Regions from separate parts of the Maribacter sp. R86514 genome, predicted to be linked through region 2. Evidence: riboswitches for the same ligand, from Rfam matches in the RefSeq annotation. Region 2 holds a riboswitch; each other region holds the start of a gene.
The links. A riboswitch is a leader RNA that binds a small molecule or an ion and turns the genes downstream of it on or off. The one in region 2 is predicted to bind S-adenosylmethionine.
Positions count from the first base shown of each region.

Region 1: it holds a riboswitch for S-adenosylmethionine, as region 2 does, so the genes downstream of both, SJY30_RS18285 (O-acetylhomoserine aminocarboxypropyltransferase/cysteine synthase family protein) here and SJY30_RS04515 (Na+/H+ antiporter NhaC family protein) in region 2, are expected to answer to the same signal.
Region 3: it holds a riboswitch for S-adenosylmethionine, as region 2 does, so the genes downstream of both, SJY30_RS18350 (homocysteine S-methyltransferase family protein) here and SJY30_RS04515 (Na+/H+ antiporter NhaC family protein) in region 2, are expected to answer to the same signal.

Region 1 covers NZ_CP138999.1:4,213,870-4,218,466, forward strand. The annotation lists gene SJY30_RS18275 (CocE/NonD family hydrolase) at 1-35, shown strand, start outside; gene SJY30_RS18280 (rhomboid family intramembrane serine protease) at 214-1,641, shown strand; SAM riboswitch class I at 1,757-1,860, shown strand; gene SJY30_RS18285 (O-acetylhomoserine aminocarboxypropyltransferase/cysteine synthase family protein) at 2,001-3,275, shown strand; gene thrA (bifunctional aspartate kinase/homoserine dehydrogenase I) at 3,398-4,597, shown strand, end outside.
Region 2 covers NZ_CP138999.1:1,010,257-1,014,853, forward strand. The annotation lists partial or broken gene SJY30_RS04505 (SDR family NAD(P)-dependent oxidoreductase) at 1-328, opposite strand, end outside; gene SJY30_RS04510 (AraC family transcriptional regulator) at 412-1,251, opposite strand; SAM-I-IV-variant riboswitch at 1,476-1,573, shown strand; partial or broken gene SJY30_RS04515 (Na+/H+ antiporter NhaC family protein) at 1,625-2,926, shown strand; gene SJY30_RS04520 (outer membrane beta-barrel protein) at 3,245-4,105, shown strand; gene SJY30_RS04525 (FAD-dependent oxidoreductase) at 4,360-4,597, shown strand, end outside.
Region 3 covers NZ_CP138999.1:4,228,807-4,233,403, reverse strand. The annotation lists gene metH (methionine synthase) at 1-436, opposite strand, end outside; gene SJY30_RS18355 (four helix bundle protein) at 433-780, opposite strand; gene SJY30_RS18350 (homocysteine S-methyltransferase family protein) at 841-1,842, opposite strand; SAM riboswitch class I at 1,954-2,071, opposite strand; gene SJY30_RS18345 (NAD(P)/FAD-dependent oxidoreductase) at 2,229-3,290, opposite strand; gene cobA (uroporphyrinogen-III C-methyltransferase) at 3,378-4,211, opposite strand; gene SJY30_RS18335 (nitrite reductase) at 4,213-4,597, opposite strand, start outside.

The sequences.
Region 1 (4,597 bases), 1.1 Mb from region 2:
CAGATTCTAGTATTGAGTTTTCGGTATTGGAGTAAGTTAGGGTTTATTATAAAATGACTAATAAAACCCTTTGATTAGTTTCTATCTATTTTAATATTGAATTCTTCAAAAATAAAACTACGAGAAATATATATTCCGTTTCTAATTGTGTCATTAGGAACGGTTATTTTGTATTGTTTGTTTCGGTGGATTTTTGATATTAAATTAGGTCTATTGACCTTAAGAGAAGATATTCTTGATTTGTGGATACCGATTATTTTACCATGGGTAACCGTTTTAATATGGTTAAGAAAAAGAATTAGATTATTACGAATAAGAGGAAAAGGTGGAGATGGTTATTTTGGCTATCAGTTTGCCATGGTTGCTGCAATAGCTGCACCTTTGGTAGTAAGTCAGGAATATGTTGATAAAATATCTTATGATTTAATTGAAGTAAATTCTATATCTGAAATACCTAAAGTTAAAGAAGGAAAGTATTTTAAAGTGAATTCGTTTGATGTTGAGGATAATGCAAGTCTTTCCCATGTTACTGTCGGGACCTCTGGTAGATATAATGGAAGTTTGAATTTCAACCTGTTTTATGCTACACCTCTAAGGGGTTCTGCTTCGGTTTGGCATTGTGTTGAATATAAAAGAACTATTAGTAATAATTTAAATAAGCAAAGAAAGAATTTAGAGTATTCAAGTTTCTTAAGTAGGTCTAATAAAGAATTTAATACATATAATTTCTATTCGGTTACTTATTTTGAAAAACTAGCTATTTCTAAAGAAAGAGATGGTTTTATAAATGCAGTGAAAAATGAATATCCTGTAATTAATATGAACGATCAAATATTCTTAGTTCCTAAGAATGTTGCCTTTAAAAATCAAAATAATGATTCACTTAAGAATACGATTATTGCTTTTTTAATAGGAACTTTAATTATTTTGATTTTAATTATTTTACCAAAAATAGACACTAATGAATTAAATAGATTTAAGCGAAATAAGCCATTGAGGGATGATGATTTTAAAGATTTTCTTGAATTTTTGAATCCGATAGGAACTTATAAAGGTGGAGCCATTCTTATGATTTTAAATATGATTATATTCTTAATAATGATATTTATAGGTCTTGATTTTGTTTCTCCTGCCGCTAAAGAGTTACTTGATATTGGAGGAAATCGGAGACAGGAAATTTTAAATGGTGAATATTGGCGCTTATTATCATCAAATTTTATTCATAGTGGTGTTTTTCATTTGTTTCAAAATTTACTCGGTTTAGCTATTAGTATAGTTTTTTTAGAAAAAATAATCGGCTACTTGAAATTCATCTTGACTTATGTTGTTTGTGGAATTTTTGCAGCTTTAGCAAGCTTTTATTGGCACGAGGATGTAGTAAGTGTTGGAGCTTCGGGTGCAATTTTTGGATTATATGGAGTAATGTTGGCTTTTGCTATTTTAAAGATTTATTCAAATTTCATTCTAAGATTTACATGGATTTTTTTAGGTCTTTGCATAGGATTGAGTTTGTTGTTTGGTACTATTGCATCAGTAGATAATGCAGCTCATGTAGGCGGTCTTGCAAGTGGGTTTATCATCGGGGTAATCTTTGTTTTAATGGGCAAAGAGGCTTTGAGGGAAAATGCGGTATATGATTAATTACGCTTTTAGAAAAATAACAACAAGACCTCAAATTATATTTTTTTCTTAAAATCTTAGGTTATTAAAAACTTCTGCCCAATATTTGTAGCTCAAAGTTCAAACACGTATTGAATAGTTATCAAGAAAGGTGGAGGGATTAGACCCTTTGAAACCTTAGCAACCCTTTGTTCCATACAAAGAAGGTGCTACATTCTACCCTTAGGGGATGGATAACAGTAATCGAATTTTCTTCGATATTACTTTCTTATAACTTTTTGATTTTACCTACCCGCATATAATGCTGGTCAAGGTTTGGCTTTTAATTTTTTGCATCCTGAGCGTAGCTGAAGGATTAATTTTTTAAAAACAACAAAATCATGAGTAATCACAAATTAGCAACAAACGCATTACACGCAGGTCACGACACAACTACCAACGGTGGTACAAGAGCAGTGCCTATTTATCAAACATCATCTTATGTGTTCAATGATACAGATCATGCTGCAAACTTATTTTCGTTAGCGGAATTAGGTTTCATTTATACAAGATTAAACAACCCCACCAATCAAATTCTACAAGACAGGTTAGCTGCGGTAGAAGGCGGAATTGGAGCGGTGGTTTTTGCATCGGGGACAGCGGCAATCTCTACAGGGTTGTTGACATTGTTAAAGGCAGGTGACCATATTGTGGCATCGAGCAGTTTATATGGTGGTACTTTTAATTTATTGAATGTAACCTTACCAAGATTCGGAATCACAACAACCTTCGTAGATGCATCTGATCCTGAGAATTTTGGAAAAGCGGTACAGGAAAATACAAGAGCATTTTTTGTAGAATCTTTAGGGAATCCTAAGTTAGATGTGTTGGATTTAAAAGGGATTTCAAAAGAATCAAAAGCGGCAGGTGTACCATTTATAGTAGATAATACGGTGGCTACTCCGTCATTATTGAATCCTATAGAACACGGGGCGAACCTCGTAATTCATTCATTGACAAAATATATTGGCGGACAAGGAACTTCCTTAGGCGGTGCCATTATTGATGCCGGTACTTTTGATTGGACCAACGGAAAATTCCCAGAATTTACTGAGCCATCTGCGGGATACCACGGTTTGGTCTATAGCGAAGCATTAGGTGCGGCAGCATTTACCTTTAAATTAATATTAGAAGGCTTACGTGATTTTGGTGGAGCATTGAGTCCGTTTAACGCATTCCAAATTATTCAAGGTTTAGAAACATTACCTGTGCGTATTAAGCAGCATAGTGCAAATGCATTAGAATTGGCTACATGGTTAGAAGGTAGGTCAGAAGTGGAATGGGTAAATTACCCAGGATTGAAGAGCAATAAGTACAACGACTTGGCAAAAGAATACTTGCCAAAAGGACAAAGCGGATTGGTTACTTTTGGCGTCAAAGGCGGATTTGAAGCTGCTAAAAAATTGACCGATGCGACCAAAATATTCTCATTGTTGGCAAATATTGGTGATACCAAATCATTGATCATTCACCCAGCAAGTACCACACACCAACAATTAACTGCAGAGCAGCAAGAAGGTGCTGGTGTAGGTCAAGATTTAATTCGTTTGTCTGTTGGTCTAGAAGATATTGAAGATTTAAAAGCCGATTTAGAACAGGCATTTGCAAGTCTTTAATTTGGGTGACTGAGCAGAGCCGAAGCAATCATACACTTCGGCTCCGCTCAGTGTCCGATTATTTATAAAATTTATATAAGGTGGCTGAGCGTAGTCGAAGCCATAAATTGATTTTGAAATAGATGCTACATCAATTACAGATTAAAAAATACAAGACCTTAAGTGGTGCCTCTCAAGATATTCAATTGTCTTATCAGGTATTTGGTAAAGAACTGCACACGGCACCTATTATTTTGGTGAACCATGCTTTGACCGGAAACTCTAATGTTACTGGTGAAGATGGCTGGTGGTCAGCACTTATTGGTGATGAAAAATGTATCGATACCCAAAAGTATACCATTCTGGCATTCAATATTCCGGGTAACGGTCATGATAAATTCGTGATTAAAAACTATAAGGATTTTGTTGCTGGCGATGTAGCGAGAATGTTTTTATTGGGTTTGCAGCAGTTAAAGGTAGAACGTCTTTTTGCTTTGATCGGTGGTTCTTTAGGTGGTGGTATTGCCTGGGAAATGGCAGCATTACAACCAGATTTAACCGAGCATTTAATACCTGTGGCATCCGACTGGAAATCGACCGACTGGTTAATTGCCAATTGTCAGATTCAAGAGCAGTTTTTGGTGAATTCTAAGCAACCTGTACATGATGCCCGTATGCATGCAATGTTATGTTATAGAACTCCGGCGTCCTTTAAAGAGCGTTTCAAAAGAAGCACGAACGAAGAGCTGCAGGTCTTTAATGTAGAAAGTTGGTTAATGCATCATGGCGATAAGTTGCAAGAGCGTTTTCAATTATCTGCATATAAATTGATGAATCAGTTATTGAAAACCATTGATGTCACTAGAGGTGGAGATGAGAATTTCATCAGACTTCAAAATAGCGATACCAATATTCATATCATAGGTGTCGATTCTGATATGTTCTTTACCGCTCAAGAAAATAAAGATACGTTTAAGCAATTGGCGCAAGCGAAAAGCAACGTAACCTATGGCGAAGTACAGTCGCTACATGGGCATGATGCCTTTTTGATCGAGTTCGATCAAATGGAGAAATTGCTCGGTGGTATTTTCAATACCAACGGCAATATCAAGAAAATAAAGATTCTGAAGTTTGGTGGTAAGTCCCTGAGCAATGGAGAAGGACTAGAGCGAGTATTGGATATCGTTGCCAATAAGGTTAAGAATGAAGAGAACATTGCCATTGTTTTATCCGCTAGGGAAAAAGCAACGGATCAGTTAGAAGAGATGCTGGAGAAAGCCGCAAAAGGTAAAGACTATAAAACTCAGTTTGAGGCTTTAGAAAAATATCAAAAGCATACTTAT
Region 2 (4,597 bases):
TGTTGAAGTCATGATAGATGTTGTAATCTTGCTCGGTATGCTCTAAAAACGGTTTAGGACTAAAATAACCGGCAGCATTTAAAAGATATTTTAAATCAGGAGCGATTTCCTTAATAGAATTAGTAAATTCTTGAACAGCTGTAAGGTCACTAAGATCAAGAGCTACCGTTTTTATTGAACCAATAGAAGAAAGTTCTTTTTCAATACTTTCCAAATTTTTACCAGGTCTACCAACAACGATCAATTCTACATCGTCATTTATTAATAGTTTAGTGGTGGCTTTTCCCATTCCAGTAGTTCCTCCAATTATCAATGCTTGCTTTTTCATGATTTTTGTATTTTTTTTATTTGATACAAAGTTCATGAGATGTCATGGGTAAAAATGGTAATTAAGCGCAAACCTATGGTAAATTAGGGTAATGATGCCTGAAACTGCTTGGGTGTAAGTCCGTTTTCTTTTTTAAAATACTTTGTAAAATAGGTTGGTTGATCAAAGCCTATGGCATATGCAACCTCTTTAGCCGTAATCTTATGGTTTGCCAGCATTCTCTTGGCTTCTAAGATTTTTAGTTGACGAATAATGTTCGCTGGTGTATCTAACAGATATTTTTTACTTAATGAGGTTAAATTTTTAACATTGATATTGAGTTTGGTACAATACTCATCTAGGCTTAAAAAAGATTCCATATTTTCATAAATGAGTTGTTTAAATTGATATGCTGTATAGTGTTCCTTATCTGTATCTACACCAAAAGCATTTTGTTTTTTCTTTAATCGTTCAATTTGAAATAATAAAGTTTGAAAAAAAGAGAATACCTGTTCTTTGTGAAAATAATTTTTGGTCTTTAATTCTATGTCTATAGCAGAGGAAAGCATAGTAAGCTTTTTGACATCTACAGCGGACAAGGTGACAAACGGATTTCCAATTTCATTAAATATGGAATAAGAAAACCGTTTCATTAAATCAGTATTGAAACGTTCTATGAAATAATCATTAAAATGGTATAGCTGTCCCTTGTTTGGTGAATCTGGACAGAAATAGTGTACTTGATTTTTATTAATAAAGAACAAGGTATTCTCTTTATGTTCTACTACTTGATAATCAATATAGTGTCTGCCTTTTTCTTTAAACCAGATAATTTGATAAAAGCTGTGATTATGTGGTTTTGAACTTGGTGTACTATGTTTTTGAAAATAAGCTTCTGCATCAAGAAAATCGAAATGTAATTTCGAATAATCATCTTTGTGCAAGTGGTATTTTTTAATATTCTCCAAATCAATAATAAAATTATATTCGTGCACCTTTTAAGACGTATTTATAAATAGAAACTTTCAAATAAATTATGGTAAGTGGCATGTATTAATAATCGATTTCATTAAAAGCTTCGTCGGCATATTCTAAAAAATAGGTATTGATAAATTAACCTTTTTTAAGATTTGCCAAGCGGTATTATGTTTTATTTTTGCCGCCTTAAAATTGTTATCAAGAATCTCAAAAAAGGAGATAGCAACCTGCAAAAACAAGCAAGGTGCTAAATAGATAAGCCAATTAATTGGAACAAATGTTAGTTCATAATCCTTCTAATTTTTAGCTATTTCCTTTTTTGATTATGAAGAAAGAGAAATGGAAAGTACCAAAAACAAGATCCCAAAATTTTCTGCCTTAATACCCTTGTTCGTATTTGTATTTACGTTTTTAGGTGTAGGCATTTATCAAAATGATTTTTATGCCCTACCCGCTCCTATTGCGGTTATTGTGGGTATTGTAGTAGCGTTCATACTATTTAGGCAATCGATATCAGATAAAATCGATACGCTTTTAAAAGGTTGTGGAGATGATAAGATATTAACGATGTGCCTTAACTATTTATTGGCAGGTGCTTTTGCAGCAATTACCTATGAAACACGTAGTGTAGATGCCATTGTAAACCTTGGTTTAGATCTTATAGCTATATAATACATATATGTGGGCATTTTTATTATTTCCGGGTTTTTATCTGTCTCAACAGGAACTTCTGTTGGCGCTATCGTAGCGTTGGCGCCAATAGTAGTAGGTTTAGCCGAAGAAAGCAATGCAGAGCTGGCAATTTTATGCGGGGCGTTATTGGGCGGTAGTATGTTCGGTGATAACTTATCTGTAATTTCAGATACAACTATTGCAGCAACTCAATCTTTAGGTTGTAAAATGAGCGATAAGTTTAAACAGAATATTAAAATTGCTGTGCCAGCAGCGATATTTACCATCGCCATATTAATTTTTCAAGGCTTAGGATTAGAATCCGTTACATCTGAAAACACCGTTTATAACTATGATATTGTAAAGATTTTACCGTATGTATTGGTGATTGTTCTGTCTATTGTTGGAGTCAATGTTTTTGTAACGCTTTTACTAGGCGCTATAGCTGCAGTTGTACTAGGTCTTGTTTATCAAGATTTTACTCTGATTGAATCCGGCAAAATCGCTTACACGGGATTTACCAATATGACAGAAATATTTCTTTTGTCTTTATTGACCGGAGGATTGGCGGCATTGGTAGAAAGAAATGGTGGAATTGAATTTATATTGGTCAATATTAGAAAGCTGATAAAAAATAAGAAATCGGCACAATTCGGTATAGCCACATTAGTGAGTACAATTAATATGGCAATAGCCAATAATACCGTTTCAATTATAATTGCCGGACCAATTGCAAAAACCATTAATGACGAGTATCATTTAGATAATAAAAAGACGGCTTCTATCTTAGATATTTTCGCATGTATTTTTCAAGGTTTGCTTCCTTATGGAGCACAGGTCTTAATGATTTTAAGCTTCTCTAAAGGAAAAATCGATTATTTAGATTTGGTAAGCAACACTTGGTATTTGGTATTGCTTTTTATTTACACACTGTTATTTATTGGTCTTAGGGCAAAGAATAATGCTTAAGGCTAACTGTTGAAAGAGTTATAAATTCCCAATAAAATGTGATTATGTTCGATATAACTTCCTGTTTTTTGATTTTTTGATAAAAATCATATAGAAATTAAATGTGAATTTTAAATTGAATGTTAAACTACAGACATAGATATGGGAAGGTTGCCTAAAAAAGTAATTTTGATAAACTAATTTAAAAGACACTGACAATAGAGATGCTCATGTTTTTCTATAACTCTTTAAAACGTTGCTAGTCAGACACTAGTGTAATTTTCTTTTATTTTAATATAATTAGTTTTTAATCCATTTTCAATTTATAAATCATTTATTATGAAACACTTGATCGCTGTTTGTGCAGCTGTTTTGGTAAGTACTATTTCTTATGGGCAATGGCAGGTATCTGCAAGTTCTGGATATGCAATTGGTAGCGCGACCATGAAATTAGGAGAACGCATTAATACTTCTACAATGGAAAACTCTTATGGAAGTTACGGTGAGGGAACAAATTTTCAACTTAGAGGAACTTATTTCTTTGATGATTCTTTTGGTTTCGATTTAGGCGTGGGGTATTTACATGGTACCGATCAAGATGTTTCTATAGTAGATTTACCATCTACAGAAGTTAATGCAGTGGCAAGAGCACGTGCTTTTGGTGCTTCTGCATCTGTGGTATACAAATTTACCAACAATATTTACGGGCGTTTTGGAGCCTTGATAAAATTAGGAGGAAAAACCGAGGGGGTTATCTATCAAAAATCTGTATTTTCTGAAGCAGAGGCCGAAGCTTTAGGTGTACCTAACGGGTCATATTCCGAGACCAATTACAAAGAAGACTTTCATGGCCACTTTCCTTTAGGATTTGTAGGTGCGCTTGGTTATAGACATAATTTAGATGCTAACTTTAGTCTTTTTGCAGAAGTAGAGTATTACGGTATTAGTTTAAAGCGTAAAGACTCAGAAATTTCAGAATTTAATACAGATATTAAACTTCCAGATGATACGGTTGCCGTTAGTGGTTTTTATTCCATTGATAATTTACCAGAAGGTATTAACAAGAAAACGACTTATGTAGATGAATTGTCGAATACGAATACAGATACTACAAAAGAGTTATCTCAAAAAGTTCCTTATTCTTCTTTCGGGCTAAATATTGGTATTACCTATAAATTTGCAAAGGCTAATAAAGAATAACACTTCAAGAGCTAGAATATTGAACCCCTATTGAACAATAGTTTAATAGGGGTTTTATTATATCTGCTAGTAAAATAGTACACACTAATAATACTTTGTTCAGCTCTATGAACCACAGGTAATTGTAAAGATATTTTATAATGGTTTGTAGGTAATTGAATCAAAAAAATATAGCATATATGATGTTGTTCAATTTTTAAACGTATATTGAACTATTATGCATGCATAGTAAATTGAATTTAATTAGTAGTGAAATGACCAAATACAAACATATTTTTGAGCCTTTAGATTTAGGTTTTACCACCCTAAAGAACCGAATTTTAATGGGTTCTATGCATACCGGCTTAGAAGAAAAAAAAAATGGAATAGATAAAATTGCCGCATATTATGCCGAACGGGCAAAAGGCGGAGTCGGATTAATTGTAACCGGCGGTATAGCGCCCAATGTGCAAGGTTGGACAGGCCCTTTATCTGCACGTATGAGCTCTAAAA
Region 3 (4,597 bases), 1.1 Mb from region 2:
GATGTATAAACTGTTCTTCACCCTCTTTTAAACTGATAGAATTCACCACACATTTACCCTGAACTACTTGCAGACCCGCCTCAATGATTTCCCATTTAGAGCTATCTATCATTATAGGTACACGAGAAATATCTGGCTCAGAAATAACAAGATTCAAAAATTTGACCATGGCTTCCTTACCATCGATCAATCCGTCATCCATGTTAATATCAATAACCTGTGCGCCATTCTCTACCTGTTCTCTAGCAACAGCCAATGCCTCTTCAAACTTCTCTTCTTTTACAAGACGTAGAAACTTTTTTGAACCAGCAACGTTTGTCCGTTCACCAACGTTTATAAAGTTGGTTTCGGGAGTGACTATCAGGGGTTCTAAACCGCTAAGCTTTAGAAAGCGTTGCTCGTTGTTCGTTGTTCGTTGTTCGTTTTCTATACTCATAATTTCTTGTGATAATTTATGAATCCGTTCAACAACTTTTTCACTCTTTCTATTTCTTTCAAAACGTTATCTATATCTGAAATATAATTTAAATCTCCTGCTAAAATTAACTGAGTCTCCAACTCAAACAAGGAGCCTCTTGCTATATGTAAAAAATGGATTGTTTCTATATTGGATTGCCTTCCACAACCTTCAGCAATATTTGATGGCACAGAAATAACACATCGTCTAACCTGTGCGGTTAATGAAAATTGTTCATCACGAGGAAAGGACTTAGTCAAAACATAAACCGTTTTCACTAGCATTCTAGCCTGCACCCAAATATCTAATTCTTTATAATCCATTTATTATTTGAAAAACTACGATAAACCATTAACGAGAAACGAAAAACGATTTATCAACCATCAACCGACAACTGTCAACTTTCTAGGTTCAAAATTCTCAACAATCTTCGCTATTGCAGAAATATGTTCCGGAGTGGTACCGCAGCATCCACCTACTATATTTACTAATCCTTTTTCTGCGTATTCTTTAATTTGTTCTGCCATTTGATCAGGAGTCTCATCGTACTCTCCGAATGCATTTGGTAAACCTGCATTGGGGTGTGCCGAAACCGCATGCTCACTTTTGGTTGACAGTACCTCTAGATGCGGAACCAATTGATTAGCTCCTAATGCACAATTGAAACCGACCGATAAAATAGGAATATGGGAAATGGATATAAGAAATGCTTCTGCCGTTTGACCAGACAACGTTCTACCTGACGCATCGGTAATGGTACCACTCACCATGATGGGCACATCTATATTTCGATCTTCTTTTACTTCTTCTATGGCAAACAAAGCCGCTTTTGCATTTAACGTATCAAAAATAGTTTCTACCAATAAAATATCCGACCCACCATCTAACAAGGCTTCTACTTGTTGTTTATATGCAATACGTAGCTCATCAAAAGAAACTGCTCTATACCCCGGATCATTTACATCAGGGGACATACTTGCCGTTTTGTTCGTAGGACCGATACTACCGGCTACAAATCTTGGCTTATGCGGTTCTTTAGCTGTGAATTCATCTGCTACCGTTTTAGCGATACGCGCAGATTCATAATTCAACTCATACACCAAGTCTTCCATGTAATAATCTGCCATCGCTATCGTGGTTCCAGAAAATGTATTGGTCTCTACGATATCGGCACCCGCAGCGAAATACTTACGATGAACCTCAGCAATTGCATCAGGCTGAGTTAGTGACAACAAATCATTATTGCCTTGTAATGGGTGTTCCCAGTCTTTAAAACGTTCTCCCCTAAAATCTTCCTCAGTAAATTTATAACGCTGTAGCATAGTACCCATGGCACCATCTAATATGAGAATTCGCTCTTTTAATATTTCCTTTATATCCTTCATTTTACGGTGTAAAATATTATTGGTTCAATAAAAATCTAATTCGTAATCAAGTAAGGAAAGTTCGGCTAGATGCCTTTTCTTAAGTTATCTGTCTTTGTAATGCCATATAGAATAACATCTTCTGCACAAGTACACAGAATAAAGATAGAATGTAGCACCTTCTTTTCCATATTGGAAAGGGTTGCCAAGGTTTCAATGGGTCTAGTCCCTCCACCTTTCTTGATAACGTTTCAATCTATTTATGAACGATTTGCAAAGTAACGGCACAGTATACTCTTATCCAAGAGTAAACTTGTTTTTTAGCCAACGAAATTTTTAAAAAATGTCATAAAAAAAGCCTCTAGATTCATATGGAGTCTAGAGGCCTTATTAATCAAATAATAACTTTATGCTATACTCTGTACTACTTCTTTCTTAGCTTCTTTCTTAGAACCATCAAATCCTTCGACACCACCAACAGTTGTATACTTCATTACATAGCGCTTACCTGGATTAATTTGTTGGTATGCAAACTGACACATTACCGCAGCTTCATGGAAACCTGAAAGGATCAATTTCAATTTACCTTCATAAGTATTTACATCACCAATAGCGTATACTCCCGGTATATTTGTTTGGTAATCCTTTGCATTGTTTACCTTAATGGCATTCTTCTGAATTTCTAGACCCCAATCCCCAATAGGACCTAATTTTGGTGAAAGACCAAATAACGGAATAAAATTATCTACCTCTAAATAAGTATCTTCCTTTTCCTTATCGGTATGTTTAATCACAACAGCTTCCAAATGATCTTTGCCGTGCAATTCTTTTACCTCTGCTTTTGTAATTAATTTTATTTTACCAAGCTTTGCCAGTTCAGATGCTTTTTCAACAGAATCCAAAGCCCCTCTAAATTCATCTCTTCTATGTACCAAAGTTACTTCTGAAGCTACATCGGTTAAAAATATAGCCCAATCTAAAGCTGAATCTCCACCACCTGCAATCACTACTTTTTTGTCACGATATACTTCTGGATCCTTAATCATATAAGAAACACCGGTATCTTCAAAATTTACAATATTTGAAATAGGTGGTTTTCGTGGTTCAAATGAACCTAACCCGCCTGCTATAACAACAACTGGCGCATTATGCTGAGTTCCTTTATTTGTAGTAACTACGAATGAACCATCTTCTAATTTATCTAAAGTTTCTGCTCTTTCACCTAAGGTAAAACCTGGCTCAAAAGGTTTGATTTGCTCCATTAAGTTATCTATCAAAGTACCTGCCAAAATTTCTGGAAATGCAGGAATATCATAAATAGGCTTCTTAGGATATATCTCTGAACACTGCCCACCTGGCTGTGGCAATGCATCTATTAAATGCGTTTTTAATTTTAACAATCCTGCTTCAAACACCGTAAATAAACCGGTTGGTCCCGCTCCTATAATGAGCATATCTGTTTTAATCATAATTTTCTTTTTAGTAAAAAGTAATTAGAAATCACTTTTCAACTTCTTTTAATTTCACTTACACTATGTACTTAATACTTTGCACTTTTATACTTCGCTCAACTTAGCATTCTCATTTGAATACTGATTCTTTGCCTGAATTAATGCCTCTCTATGTTTTACCACTTCACCTATGATGATAATTGCAGGGTTCGATAATTTTTCTTTTTCTACAACCTCAACAATAGTTTCAATAGTTGCAATGCCCAGTTTTTCATTCTTACGGGTCCCATTTTGAATAATGGCTATTGGCATATCCGATTTTCCCTCACCTTTGAACAGTTCTACAATTTGTGGAAGTTTTGACATTCCCATTAATATAACTACCGTTGCACTACTCTTTGCAGCTAAAGCAACATCTGTTGATAGCTTATGCTCTTTTGTTGTACCTGTAATTACCCAAAAACTTTCTGATGCTCCTCTTTTTGTTACTGGAATATTCTGATAAGCCGGCACACTTAAACTTGAAGAAATACCTGGTACCATTGCTACCTCTAAACCATGTGAAGCTGCATATTCCATCTCTTCAGAACCACGACCGAATACAAAAGGATCACCGCCTTTTAAGCGCACCACATGTCCCGCAGATTTTGCCCGGCTAACAATCAACTCATTTATTTGTTCCTGCTGATATGCATAACATCCTCTTCGCTTGCCCACAAAAATCAATTCTGCATTATTGGCATACTTCAGCAACTCTTCGTTAACCAAAGCATCATACAAAACCACATTGGCATTTTCCAGCGTTTTTATTGCTTTTAAAGTGATGAGCTCTATATCGCCAGGTCCCGCGCCTACAACAGTCAACCTCCCTTGACTCTGCGAGGGAGTATCAACTATTGAATTGATTGTTTTTTGATTGGATAGATTATCGGTATGCATATTATGCTTCTGCTAATTCTTGTTCTCTAAACTTTGCAACCGTCTCTAAAAATACTTTCGCATCTTTGATATATGACTCGGCAAATTCTTTTGTTGGTTCATTCTGATTCAATTGCAGTACCAATTTCTCGAATCCGCCAGCAACGGCAATTCTTCCATCGGCTACAAACTTCTCATCAAAATCTTTAATGATACTTACATGTGTATTCACTTTTGTATTCTCTGAGGTTAACATCGCTTTCGCTGAATTCACCATTGAAGAATATGCGTGGTAGATACTTGCAGACCATTTCTCTGCATCGAACATAGCTTGGGCATTCTGTATTTTCTCTTCACTTTCAAAAAGAAGTGTAGCAATCAAGTCAATAACCACACCTGCGCACTCA